One region of the Micromonospora desertarenae genome, then DNA from elsewhere that is predicted to be linked to it. Evidence: riboswitches for the same ligand, from Rfam matches in the RefSeq annotation. Region 1 holds a riboswitch; the other holds the start of a gene.
The links. A riboswitch is a leader RNA that binds a small molecule or an ion and turns the genes downstream of it on or off. The one in region 1 is predicted to bind thiamine pyrophosphate.

Region 1 (3,570 bases):
CGGCGATGTTGGCCGACAGGTAGACCGGCGGGCGCTCCCCCGCCGCCAGCAGCCGGGCCACCACCTCGACGGTGATCTGCTGGGCCAGCAGCGCGGCGGTGATCGACGAGACCGCACCGACCGCGCCGCCGCCGGGCAGCGGCAGGGTGGCGTCGCCGTACGGGGCGCCGTTGTCCAGCACCACGTCGGCGAAGTCGGCGAGCTTGCGCCCCGACGGGTGCCGCGAGGTCATCTGCGCGGAGTGCTGAGCCGAGGTGATCGCCACCAGGGCGTGCCCCTTCTCCTTCACCAGGGACGCGAACTCCACCATCGCCCCGTTGACCCCCGAGTTGGAGGCCAGCACGAAGACGTCCCCGGGGCGGACCGGGGCGAGGTCGTAGAGCTTGTGCGCCACCGACGGGTCCCGCTCCAGGGTCGGGCCGAGCAGGTCGACCGGCTCGCCGCCGAGCAGCACCAGGTCCCGCAGGGCGATCCGGTTGGTCGGCACCAGCCCGCCGGCCCGCCCGGCGATCTCCATCGCCAGCGCCTCCGAGTGCCCGGTGCCGAAGGCGTGCACCACACCGTCCGCGCGCACCGCCCCGGCGATCAGGTCGGCCGCCCGACCGACCGCCTCGCGCTGGCTGGCGGCGACCCGGCCCATCGTCTCGGTCACCACTGCCAGGTAGTCCTCGGCACTCACCGTCATGCTTCCTCCGTCCATCGCTGCCTGCACCTCGCGTCGGCGTCAGGCCAGTCCGCGTACCCGGGCCAGGATCGCCTCGGCCAGCGGCGCCGGCGCCTCGTCCGGGATCCAGTGGCTCACCCCGGGCAGTTCCACGAAGCGGTAGTCCCCGGTCACCCGCGCGGCGCACGCCTCGGCGGCGGTCCGGCCGATCGCCACGTCCTGGTCGCTCCAGACGAACGTGGTCGGCACGGTCACCGGGCCGGTGGCGGCCAGCTCCGACCGCGACGGCATCGCCCGGTACCAGTTCAGCGCCGCGGTGAGCGCGCCCGGCTCGCGCATCGGCTCGGCGTACGCCGCCACCCGGTCGGCGTCGCCGACCCCGCCGAGCATCCGGCGCAGCGCCGTGGCGTTCAACCCGAGCAGCACCTTCTCCGCCTTGCCGGGCTGCCGGAACAGCACGATGTACGCCGAGCGCACCTTCTGCTGCGGGTCGTTGGCCAGCGCGTACGCCATGGCGGCCGGGTGCGGCACGGAGACCGCGGTCAGCGTGCGCACCCGCTCCGGGTGCCGGACGGCCAGTTCCCAGCCGACCAGCGCGCCCCAGTCGTGGCCGACCACGTGCGCGGTCCGCGCGCCGAGGGCGTCCAGCACGGCCAGCGCGTCGGCGACCAGCTCCGCCATCCGGTACGCCTCGACCGCCTCCGGCCGCGCGCCGGGCGAGTAACCGCGCTGGTCCGGCGCGTACGTGCGCAGCCCGGCGGCGTGCAGCGCGGGGACCACGTCGTCCCACTCCCCGCCGTGCTGCGGGAAGCCGTGCAGCAGGAGCACGGGCTCGCCGTCCTCCGGACCGCCGGCGCGTACCTCGAACCGCAACTGCCGGGCGTCGATGCGCATGATCGGCAGCCTACCCAGGCCGGCGCGGGCGACTCGTCCCGGCGCTGCCGGCGGTGCTAGCGTCTGCCGGGACAACTTCACATCCGACAGGGGAGCGCACAGCGCTGAGAGTGCGGGCACCACCCGCAGACCCTCGAACCTGATCTGGGTAATGCCAGCGCAGGGAGTTCGGTCGACCTCCAGCCGCGCCGCCGTCCGGGACACCGGGCGCGGCGTGCGTCTTCTCCTGGTTCGCACTCAGGACTGGGAGCACTCATGACTCACCCCACCAGCAACCGGTGGCGCACCATCGACATCGTCGTGGCCGCGGTGATCGCGGTCGCCTTCGGCGTCATCTTCTGGGCCTGGGGCCTGCTCTGGCGGGCCGTCGACCCGGCGTTCGCGTTCTTCCCGGCCGGCCAGGCGGTCATGTACGGCGTCTGGCTGGTGCCGGCGGTGCTCGGCGGCCTGGTCATCCGCAAGCCCGGCGCGGCGCTGTTCTGCGAGGCGGTCGCCGCGACGATCTCCGCACTGCTCGGCTCCGAGTGGGGCGGCATCACCATCGTCCAGGGCCTGATCCAGGGCCTCGGCGCCGAGCTGGCCTTCGCCGCCTTCCGGTACCGCTCGTTCCGGCTGCCGACCGCGCTGCTCGCCGGCGCGCTGACCGGCCTCGGCGCGGCGCTGTTCGACTTCTTCGTCTGGAACGTCGACTACGCGCTGGGCAGCTACCGGATCCCGTACGCGCTGCTGACCGTGGTCAGCGCCGCGGTCGTCGCCGGCGCCGGCGGCTGGTACCTCACCCGCGCCCTGGCCGGCACCGGCGCCCTGGACCGCTTCCCCGCCGCCCGCGACCGCACCCCGGTCTGACCCGCCCACCATGCACCCCCACCCCCGCCCCACCGCGTCGATCACGAAGTTGTTGCCCTCCGCAGCGGCCTGTCGTGGTGGCAACTTCATGGTCAACCCTGGCCGGGCGGGGGTGGGGGTGTGAGTTCCGTGCTGGTGCGGGGGTTCGGGTGGCGGCACGCCGGGCGGCGGGCGTGGGCGGTGCGGGGGGTGGACCTGCGGGTGGAGAGCGGGGAGCGGGTGCTGCTGCTCGGGCCCTCGGGGGCCGGCAAGAGCACGCTGCTCGCCGCGCTGGCCGGCCTGCTGCCCGAGGACTCCGGTGAGCAGGAGGGCACCGTCGAGATCGACGGGCTCGACCCGCGCAAGGGCCGGGAACGGGTCGGCATCGTCTTCCAGGACCCGGAGAGCCAACTGGTGATGGCCCGCAGCGGCGACGACGTCGCGTTCGGGCTGGAGAACCGGGGGGTGCCCGCCGGGGAGATCTGGCCCCGGGTGGACGAGGCGCTGCGCCGGGTCGGCTTCCCGTACCACCGGGACCGGCCCACCGCCGCGCTCTCCGGCGGCGAGCAGCAGCGCCTCGCCCTGGCCGGGGTGCTCGCCCTGCGCCCCGGCCTGCTGCTGCTCGACGAACCCACCGCCAACCTCGACCCGGCCGGCGCCGCGCTGGTCCGCGACGCGGTCGCCGGGGCGGTGGACGCCGACACCACGCTGATCCTGGTCGAGCACCGGGTCGCCGACGCGCTGCCGCTGGTCGACCGGGTGGTGGTGCTGGAACCCGGCGGCGGCGTCCGAGCCGACGGCACCCCGGAGGCGGTGTTCGGCGCGCACGGCGACGCGCTCGCCGCCGAGGGGGTCTGGGTGCCGGGCCGTCCGGTGCCGCCGCGCCGCGCCACCGCGCCGGCCGGCGACCCGCTGCTCGCCGCCGACCGGCTCGGCCTGCCGCCCCGGCTGGCCCCCACCGACCTGGCGGTACGCGCCGGCGAGGCGCTCGCCGTGCTCGGCCCGAACGGGGCCGGCAAGTCGACCCTGGCCCTGCTGCTCGGCGGGCTGCTCCGGCCCGGCGCCGGCACGGTGGCCGCGAGCCCGGCGCTGGCCGGCCCGGACGCCCGCACTCCCCCGCACCGGTGGCGGGCCCCGGCGCTGGCCCGCCGGATCGGCTCGGTCTTCCAGGATCCCGAGCACCAGTT
Region 2 (3,570 bases), on a different contig from region 1:
TGCTCGCCGTCGGCGTACCCCCGGATCACGTGCCGGAAGCCCGGCGGCTCGCCGCCCGGCGCGCGCAGCCGGAGCACCTGCCCCTTCACCGGCCGGACCGGCAGCCCGGTCAGCGCGGCCGCGCCGCAGCCGGCCGCCACCACGGTGACCCGGGCGTCCAGCGCGGACAGGTCGCGTACCGCGTGCGGCACCAGCACCGCGCCGGCCGCGGTCGCGGCCGCCCGCAGCGCCGGCACCAGCAGCCGCGGGTCGACCTGGTGGTCGGTGGGGGCCAGCGCGCCGCCGCGCACCCGGGGCGCCAGCGCCGGCTCGCGGTCACGCAGCTGCGTCGGGCGCAGCGGCGTCACCGGCAGCCCCAGCCCCTGCTGGTACGCCCAGAGCCGGCCCGCCTCGGCCAGGTCGTCGGCGGTGAGCCCGACCATCAGCGTGCCCTCGGTCCGGTAGCCGATCGGCAGCCCGGTCGCCTCGGTCAGCTCGGCGGCGAACGCCGGCCAGCGCGCCGCGGACGCGCAGAGCAGCCCGGTCAGCTCGCGCTCGCCGAAGTACGCCTCGGCGACCGGGGAGAGCATCCCGGCGGCCACCGCCGACGCTCCCGAGCCCGGGTCGGGGTCGTGCACGACCACCCGCAGCCCGCGCGCCGCGCAGCGCCAGGCGACGGCCAGCCCGACCGGCCCGGCGCCGACCACCGCCACGTCGGGGCGGCCGGTGGTCAGCACGTCAACGCCCCGAGCAGTTCGGCGGTGGCCCGGCCCGGGTCGGCGGCACCGGAGAGCGCGCCGACCACCGCCACCCCGTACGCCCCGGCGGCGCGCAGCGCCGGCACGGTCGCGGCGGTGACCCCGCCGATGGCGATCACCGGCACGTCCACCGCGGCGGCGACCGCCGCCACCCCGGCCGGGCCGATCGGGTCCGGCAGGCCGATCTTGGTGCTGGTCGGGTGGCAGGGGCCGACGCCGAGGTAGCTGGCGCCGGCGGCCACCGACTCGGTGGCGGTGCCCGGGTGCCGCGCGGTGGCGCCGAGCACGGCGGCGGAGCCGAGCACCCGGCGGGCCGCGCCGACCGGCAGGTCGTCGGCGCCGACGTGGCCGCCCGCGGCGCCCACCGCCAGCGCCACGTGCAGCCGGTCGTTGACCAGGCAGGTCGCGCCGTACCCGGCGCAGAGCGCGACCACCCGGCGGGCCAGGTCGTACGCCTCCCGGTCGGTCGCGGAGTCCGCCACCCGGACCTGCACCACCAGCTCGGCGCGGGCCACCGCGAGGGCGGCCCGGACCACGGTGAGCGGATCCCGCCCGGGTCGGGTGTCGGTGACCAGATGCAGTCGCCCAAGGGACGGCACGGCAACACTCCTCCCTGCGCCGGCATTACCCGGATCAGGTTCGACGGTCGGGGGCTTCCAGCCCCCCTCTCAGCCCGGTCCACCGGGCTCCCGTGGGTTACGTCGGTGTCACCGTACGACAGATCCGCCGGCCTGCCAAGACGGGGTTCGGCAATCGCAGGACGCCGGTCCGGCGCGGTGAACGACCCTCGATGCCTCCTGGCGACGGAGCACTTCGTACGGTCCTGTTCGGAATGTCGCTCGCCGTTGCCAAACCGTTACCAGCCGGCATCTTGCCCGCAACGGATCCAGCGGGATTAATTTGTTCAGCGATTCGACAAAATGCTGGTGCGGACATCCTGGCACGGTGTCCGCTCCGGTCCATCCGGGACGGTCTTCGGCGAGCCGGCCCCCGCGATCCCTGTCCACAGCGACATAGGAGGCGGCGTGTCCCGATCTCGTCGTGCCCGTCTACCCGTCCTGGCCACCCTGCTACCCCTCGCGCTCACCGCGACCACCCTGTTCGGCGTCCCCGGCGCGCAGGCCGCACCCCCCGCGCAGACCGCACCCGCCGCGCAGGCCGCGCCGCTGACGGCGCCCGCCGCGCAGACCCAGCCACGGACGGCGCCCGCCGCGCCGCCGGCCGCAGCCGCGCCGGCGGCCGACGAGCCGTTCTCGGTGCTGGTGTTCTCGAAGACCGCCGGCTTCCGGCACGACTCCATCCCGACCGGCATCGCCGCCATCCAGCAGCTCGGCGCCGAGCACGGGTTCACCGTCGACACGACCGAGGACGGCGCCGCGTTCAGCGACGACAACCTCGCCCGGTACCGCGCGGTGATCTGGCTCTCCACCACCGGCGACGTCCTCGACGGCGAGCAGCAGGCCGCCTTCGAGCGCTACATCCGCGCCGGCGGCGGCTACGTCGGCATCCACGCCGCCTCGGACACCGAGTACAGCTGGGCCTGGTACGGCGACCTGGTCGGCGCGTACTTCGCCAGCCACCCGGCGAACCAGCAGGCCACGGTCAAGGTGGAGGACCACGCCCACCCGGCCACCGCCGGGCTGCCGGAGCGCTGGTCCCGGTTCGACGAGTGGTACAACTACCAGTCCAACCCGCGCCCCGACGTACACGTGCTGGCCAGCCTGGACGAGACCAGCTACTCCCCCGGCGCGGGGGCGATGGGCGCCGACCACCCGATCGCCTGGTGCCACGACTTCCAGGGCGGCCGCGCCTGGTACACCGGCGGCGGGCACACCCGGGAGTCGTACGCCGAACCGCAGTTCCTGGCCCACCTGCTCGGCGGCATCCGCTCCGCGGCCGGGGTGGCGGACGCCGACTGCGGCGCGTCGCTGACCGCCAGCTTCGAGAAGGTGACCCTGGACAGCAACACCAGCAACCCGATGGAGCTGGACGTCGCCCCGGACGGGCGGGTCTTCTACGTCGAGCGCGACGGCCGGGTGCAGATCGTCAGGCCGGACACCGGCAACACGGTCACCGCGCTCGACCTGGACGTGTTCACCGGCAACGAGGACGGCCTGATCGGCATCCGGCTCGACCCGGACTTCGCCACCAACAACTGGGTCTACCTCTACTACGCCCCGAACGACGGGATCGCCCGCAACCTGCTCTCCCGGTTCACGGTGACCGGCGACAGCATCGACCCGGCGAGCGAGAAGCAGGTGCTGCGGGTGGACACCCAGCGCAACACCTGCTGCCACGCCGGCGGCAGCATGGCCTTCGACAGCGCCGGCAACCTCTACCTGGCCACCGGCGACAACACCAACCCGTTCGAGTCCAACGCGTTCACCCCGATCGACGAGCGGCCGGGGCGGCAGGACTACGACGCGCAGCGCACCTCCGGCAACACCAACGACCTGCGCGGCAAGGTGCTCCGGATCCACCCGGAGGACAACGGGACGTACACCGTCCCGACCGGCAACCTGTTCCCGGCGGGGACCGCGAAGACCCGGCCGGAGATCTACGCGATGGGCTTCCGCAACCCGTTCCGGATCGGCATCGACCCGGCCACCGACACCCTCTACGCCGCCGACTACGGGCCGGACGCCAGCGCCGCCAACCCCGACCGCGGCCCCGAGGGCACCGTCGAGTGGAACATCGTCGGCACGCCGGGCAACTACGGCTGGCCGTACTGCACCGGGGCGAACTACGCCTACAACGACTACACGTTCCCGTCCGGCCCCAGCGGGCCGAAGTTCGACTGCGCCGCGCCGGTGAACGATTCGCCCAACAACAC

Region 2: it holds a riboswitch for thiamine pyrophosphate, as region 1 does, so the genes downstream of both, SM577_RS05805 (thiamine phosphate synthase) here and SM577_RS30300 (ECF transporter S component) in region 1, are expected to answer to the same signal.

Annotation. Positions count from the first base shown of each region.
Region 1 covers NZ_JAXCFQ010000021.1:83,526-87,095, reverse strand. The annotation lists gene SM577_RS30310 (sugar isomerase domain-containing protein) at 1-685, opposite strand, end outside; gene SM577_RS30305 (alpha/beta fold hydrolase) at 725-1,558, opposite strand; TPP riboswitch at 1,637-1,742, shown strand; gene SM577_RS30300 (ECF transporter S component) at 1,814-2,404, shown strand; gene SM577_RS30295 (ABC transporter ATP-binding protein) at 2,525-3,570, shown strand, end outside.
Region 2 covers NZ_JAXCFQ010000002.1:581,466-585,035, reverse strand. The annotation lists gene thiO (glycine oxidase ThiO) at 1-716, opposite strand, end outside; gene SM577_RS05805 (thiamine phosphate synthase) at 710-1,336, opposite strand; TPP riboswitch at 1,331-1,440, opposite strand; gene SM577_RS05800 (ThuA domain-containing protein) at 1,763-3,570, shown strand, end outside.